2 regions of the Leuconostoc aquikimchii genome follow, and region 1 is predicted to be linked to the other one. Evidence: riboswitches for the same ligand, from Rfam matches in the RefSeq annotation. Region 1 holds a riboswitch; the other holds the start of a gene.
The links. Region 1 has a riboswitch for thiamine pyrophosphate ahead of thiM (hydroxyethylthiazole kinase). Riboswitches for the same ligand answer to the same signal wherever they lie in the genome.
Positions count from the first base shown of each region.

Region 1 (3,239 bases):
AAATTGCTTTATCGCTTAACAGCTTAGCCCCACCTTTGGCTACCATAACAGGATCTAAAATATAATTACCAAAATTATATTTTTTTAACGCCTTGGCAACAGTGTTCACTGTTTGAACGTCACCAAGCATGCCAGTCTTCACTGCAGAAAGAGATAAATCCTCAGCGATTGATTGTATCTGTTGTGTGATGACTTCAGATGGTATCATTTGAACAGACTGAACACCAAGCGTATTCTGTGCTGTAACAGAAACAATGACATTGGCACCATAAACACCTTGTGCCATAAACGTTTTCAAATCTGCCGATACGCCAGCACCGCCACTGGAATCCGTTCCAGCAATTGTCAAAACCTGCAATGTGTCATTAACCATGATTGACCTCGCGATTAATAAATGCGTCAAGTTCGTCTTCTTGTAATAAGAATAGTTCATCCAACAACTGATTAACAAAAAAACCTGGTGTTTTAACTTTTTCACTCGCCTTCACGCCAGCTAACTTCATTGTAGCCATTGCTCGCAGTGTATTTTCAATTGAAACACTATCACCATTAAAAGTGCCAATTAACGCTGAGAGGGCATCCCCTGTCCCAACATTTGTTGCCAAAAGTGGCACATCCACGTCAATTATTTTAGTCGTTTGACCATCACTAATAACATCTGTTTTGCCACTTAAAGCAATAATTGCGCCCGTTTTTTTGGCTGCCAATCGCGCAATTTTTTCAACATCTCCGTTGCCTGTCGCATCAATCCCTTGACTAGCAAAGTCAATATCAGCAAACCAAGCAATTTCAGCTGCATTACCACGAATAATATCAACGTGTGCATCCGCCATAAGCGCTGCCACTGGACGGCTTCGTGAGGGTATACCCACCGCAACTGGATCCAAAACAACAACTTTGCCAGCGTGATTTGCTAATTGTGCTAATTTAATGGTTTCGAGTAATTCCGAACGTCGCCAAGTGCCACTGTTGATAACAACAGCATCACTTGCAGTAACCAAGTCTGGAAATTCTTCTAGCTCACGCGCCATAATAGGTGACCCACCAATAACATTGATAACATTAGCCACAAACTGTGGTGTCACGTAGTTTGCATAGTTAAACACAAGTGGTTTCTTATCTTTTATTTCTGATAACTTCATAACTTTTTCTCCTTGTATTGCCTGGTTTCACACAATAAAAAAGCCGTTGACCGAATTCACAAAAGGAAATCAGTCAACGGCTAAAAAAGTAAGCAAAAAACTTAAATTAGTAAGCGCGAATGTATCTCCCTTCGCACGCATTACCGTGATCAGGTTCAATGGGTGTTTCTCAGCCAAATGGCACCCCAGACATATTTATTTAGTTTATGAACTTATTGTAGCTTAGAATCGGTAATTATGCAAGATACCTGTCATCCCCACCAATTTTTATCATCAAAATCACGCATTTGATGTGTCAAAGACAGTTGTTCTGCCGAGTTGACATGAATGTAACTGGTTGTATAAGGATTTTTCATTAATTGTTTCATCTGATTAAACATATCGCTAGTTAAAAAAGCTGCCAACGCGGTGTGACTAGGCCAAAAACTCCATAACATATACTCAGATTTGCCATTACTATTTTGAGCAAGAATGGCATTTTCAGGTACGAGCTGTGTAATTAATTCATCATTACGATCTTTCGTTTGAAAAGCAATTTGATGCATAACATCACCACGAAACTGACCATTAGTCACCAAACTATCAAATGACATCGGCCGTTTAAAATGTGCCACTAAGTCTGGTGACGCAATAATCAGGACATTTGTCCCTGCTAATTGTGACTCTTTCCCCAAATAAAAGAATTTATCTGGTTTTATAGCCTGCAAGGTTAACAATTCTGCTGGTGTTTGTTCAGGTGCTAATATTAAATTAATTTTCATAAGAAAGGCTCCTCTAATAGTTTCACAACATTCGGTGACAATCGTGATTGATTATCGCTCATAAATTTTTTTACGCCAGCAAACGTTGCCAAATCAATCGTTGTGGGCAACAATTTTGCATGACTTAAATGTCGTGCAAAAGTAATGTCTGCTACCGTTATCATATCCACACCCCAACCATCAGGTAGTAATAATGACGTCCAGTGATTATTCAGCAGTGCTTCTGCACGTTTGAAACGCATATCTTGATTAATAAAACTACGTAAATCATTTGGTTGTAATTTATCATTCATAACTTAATTCATCGACGTGACTCATCAACACGCACCTTTCTCGTGAACTACATGATCACAATTTTTCCAAATGGTTGACTAATACTTAACTTCTTATCTTTTGGTAACAGCCAATAGACATGCCTAAACTTCGTATGTAAACTATTGGTTTCACCATCCCCATCTGTTAAAATCACAACAATTGTTTGCTTGGGATTAAATTTTTGTGCAACTAATGTATTAAAAATACTCTGAAACGTTGTACCACCACCCGCATGTCGCACCCAGTCATTCACTTTTTTTATGTCATGCACCTGTGTATCAAAAGAAAAAACATGCACGTCAGCGTCAAATTGTTTGGTTAGTTGTAAAACATTTGCCATCATGATACCAGCCTGTTGATCAGAAATTGATGCTGAATTATCAATAAAAACGGCCAGTTGCGTATTATACGTACTTATTTCTCCAACTAAATCTAATCGATAGGCTTGTCGTCGGTTAAATCTCGCACGTGATTCACGCCGTTTATTTGGCAGTTGACTTAAACCAGTGCGTATAACAGCACGCCAATTTCGTTTAGGCGCAATGACTTCATCAATTTGCCGACGAACTGCATGTGATAATTGGCCGCGACCTGATCGTTTGGCATCATCCGTTGCCTTTTTAATCACCATATTAAGCGCTGATGTCGCTTCAGCAACAGACTCCCCAACACTGGACCAGTCCCCATGACTATCCAGCTTGTCATTGCCACGCATCGGCACTTGATCTACAAATTCCGACAGGCGCGCAATATACGCTGCTGAATCCTCTCCAGCTGGTAACATTTTACCGTACATTTCAAAGATTGTTTGCAAAGTCACGGCACTGGGTAATTGACCTAATTGCTCTGGCAAATATTGGTTGACAGCAAGGTCCGTTCCTAAGTCAATCAGCGTGTTATGTTGCCGCTTTTTGGCATAACGTAGGGGATGTTGCCAAATAACATGCAGTGCCTCATGAGCCAACGCCAACGCAATTTGATTATGATTGGTAAAAAGGTGTGTCAGTAACTCTGGGTTAAT
Region 1 covers NZ_JBFPER010000001.1:417,607-420,845, reverse strand. Annotated here, with positions in the region: gene thiD (bifunctional hydroxymethylpyrimidine kinase/phosphomethylpyrimidine kinase) at 1-373, opposite strand, end outside; gene thiM (hydroxyethylthiazole kinase) at 366-1,142, opposite strand; TPP riboswitch at 1,252-1,340, opposite strand; gene AB3K24_RS02135 (hypothetical protein) at 1,394-1,903, opposite strand; gene AB3K24_RS02130 (hypothetical protein) at 1,900-2,196, opposite strand; gene AB3K24_RS02125 (vWA domain-containing protein) at 2,244-3,239, opposite strand, start outside.

Region 2 (3,239 bases), 1.2 Mb from region 1:
GTTTCTGCGATATCTTCATCAACTAAATTTAAATCGTTAACAATCTCACTGTATACTTCCTTTGGAGTAGCTTGACCACCTAAATTACGTAATGCTAACAATGTCGGTAAATAATAACTTTCAGCGTTTCCAATCATGATCTTGCCTCGAATCTCTTTGATTCTTTAATTAGATCACATTTATTTCCTCACTGCAAGTAGTTATTATATATGATAAATTGTAATACTAATAAATCAAAAAAATGCATAAGCATTTAATGATTTTTAGAATATTTTATATAAAACGATTACTATATGTCACTTACTCTTTTAAGGTGAATTTCTGTCATTTCACCAAGTTGTGTGGTTTCAACCGCCTGTAAACGATAGCGATAGCTCCCAGGTTCAAACAATCGTTTCCCTTGTCCAAGTAGCACAGGCACAATTTGTATCCAGAATTCGTCCACCATATTAGCCTCAAGCAACGGTTTTAAAATACTACCACCACCAATAATCCAAATGTTGTCACCCGTTTGTTTTTGATAATTTTTAATAATATTTACGACATCCCCCGAAACATAGGTCGTGTCTTTTTGATTCGTATGGTCGCCACGCAAAAAAATGACTTTTTCTTTACCTGCATAAAGCGCTTCTTCACCCATCATTTGCTGTGCTACTTCAAATGTTTTTCGCCCCATTACAAATGTACTAATCTGTTTTTCAAATGTTTCGTAGGTTGATTGACCATTTAAGTTGGTATCCAGCAACCACTGCAAATCATCATTTTCATCAGACAAAAAGCCATCCAAACTTATAGCACCATAAAAAACTACTTGACGCATAAAAATCACCTTTTTTCTTTAGATAACCGTTACTACTTTCTAACACTTATTTTAACATAGTTGCACAATCAAAAAAATTATGTTAAATTTAACTTGTAGTTTAATATTTAACAATCTGGGGTGCCACGTGGCTGAGAAACACCCATTGAACCTGATCTGGTTAATACCAGCGAAGGGAGAATTGCTTTTTTGATGTTGTACTAGGCAAACTCTTGGCTCATAAATGAACCAAGAGTTTTTTATTTGCCTAGAAAGCACCATTAAAGAGAGATTTCAATTTTAAACCATTTTGTATACCAGACATAAAATAACAACTACAAAAAATTTATTGGAGGCATAATCTTATGCAAACTATTTCAAAGTCAAAATCAACACGTTGGGCACTCCGTGATGTGTTGTTATTGGCATTCGTCGCCGTTTTTATCGGTTTTATTTTTTGGGTACTTGGCCCAATTTATAATTTATTATCAGCTGCTTTAACACCATTGGGTTTAGCGCCCTTTGCAAATGAGCTACTCATTGGTGGCTGGATGATGGCCGGCCCACTTGCTAGTATTTTAATTCGTCAAGCAGGTGCTGGCGTTTTGGGTGAATTCTTTGCTGCTGCCGTTGAAATGTTACTTGGTGGTCAATGGGGTGTCGCAACTTTGTTATCTGGCCTTGTACAAGGTATCGGTAGCGAAGCAGGATTTGCTGTTTTAGGTTACAAAAATTGGGGTTGGCGTGGTATCTTTGCCTCAGCAATCACCGGAACAATTGTGACATTTATCTGGTCTGCCTTCCGTGATGGGTACAGTTCTTACCATATTGGTCTATTAATCGCCTTGTTCATCACACGTTTTATCTCACTTTTGTTCTTTGGTGGTGTCTTAGTTGTTGCTATCCAAAAACTGATTGAAAAGGCTGGTGTTTTGCATCGTGACTGATTTAGTGGTTGACCATGTGAATTTTGCTTATCGCGAAACACCAGTGTTAACCGATATTTCACTCAAATTACGACCCAACAGCTTTAATTTACTTGTGGGTCCCAGTGGTAGTGGTAAATCGACGCTGCTTAAATTATTATCTGGCTTGTATCCAACATTTAGTGATGGCACATTGACTGGTAAATTAACCCTCGATGGTTATGACATTCATGACATTGTGCCTTATCAACGCGTGGCGCACATTGGTTACCTATTTCAAAATCCAACACGGCAATTTGTCATGAGAACCCCCTTTGAAGAATTACGATTTAGCCTAGAAAATTTACAGGTTAAGCCTGAAGACATTGAAAAGCGTATCACTGATGCTATGAAAAGTGTTGGTATGACAGCTTATATGCATCATGATTTATTGCACTTATCTGGTGGCGAAAAACAAAAAGTGGCACTAGCCACCGTTTTAGCTGCAGATAGTGAATATTTATTGTTAGATGAACCATTTGCAAACGTTGACCCCGTTGCAAGATTACAACTAATCGACGTGATCAAAGCTTATCAAAATCAAGGTAAAACCATTTTAATTACAGATCACGATTGGAGTGGTTATACGGATGCAATTGATGATATATTTGTCATGACAGCTGGTCATCTACATAACGCCTTATCAGATGAACGTGAACAAATTTTGGCTAAGTTACCAAACCAACCGGCCATTCATACCAGCCTCCCAGACGAAAAAGAGGGTATTATCACACTTAACTCTGTGACATTAAAAAATGGTACACGCACGCTGTTGTCAGCCACAACTCGCCTATTGCCAAAAGAAAAGCGAATTCTTATCACCGGGCCAAATGGTGTTGGTAAGTCAACATTATTAGCTGCACTTGTTAAGTTATACCCTTATGGCGGTACAATTACCTATCAGCAAGAAAATATTGCTAAACGTAAAATAGCAAAACACGTACAAGATGTTGCACTTATTTTTCAAAATGCTGAACAGCAATTTGTTGCCATGACAGTGAGTGAAGAATTGACACAAGCGCAAACGTTAAGCCACTCGCCTGAACTTTGGTCTGATGATATCATCACCCACGTCTTAACACAGTTAAATCTAGACAAGCTTCGTGACCATATTGTTTACCAGCTGTCTGGTGGCCAACAGAAAAAATTACAAGTATTACTGATGCTAATCATTGGTACCCCAACGTTATTATTTGATGAACCCTTGGCAGGGCTAGATAGCATCTCACAGCAACATTTACTTGATATCATTGCCGATTTGACAACACGGCAACATCAAACAGTGATCATGATTAGTCATCAGTTACATGCGGTAACCGATTGGTTTGATTACCATTTACAATTCGATAATCAAGAACTCAATTACGTTGGTGATGCCTTATGAATCCATTGATAAAATTTGCAACCGTTATGGTTATTGCTTTGGAACTTACTTTTATAAAAAGCGTGACACTCAATATTATTATCATTGGCGT
Region 2 covers NZ_JBFPER010000001.1:1,591,539-1,594,777, forward strand. Annotated here, with positions in the region: gene AB3K24_RS07770 (restriction endonuclease) at 1-137, opposite strand, end outside; gene AB3K24_RS07775 (dihydrofolate reductase family protein) at 290-820, opposite strand; TPP riboswitch at 927-1,016, shown strand; gene AB3K24_RS07780 (ECF transporter S component) at 1,165-1,746, shown strand; gene AB3K24_RS07785 (ABC transporter ATP-binding protein) at 1,739-3,148, shown strand; gene AB3K24_RS07790 (energy-coupling factor transporter transmembrane component T family protein) at 3,145-3,239, shown strand, end outside.
Region 2: another riboswitch for thiamine pyrophosphate. It lies ahead of AB3K24_RS07780 (ECF transporter S component); the one in region 1 lies ahead of thiM (hydroxyethylthiazole kinase).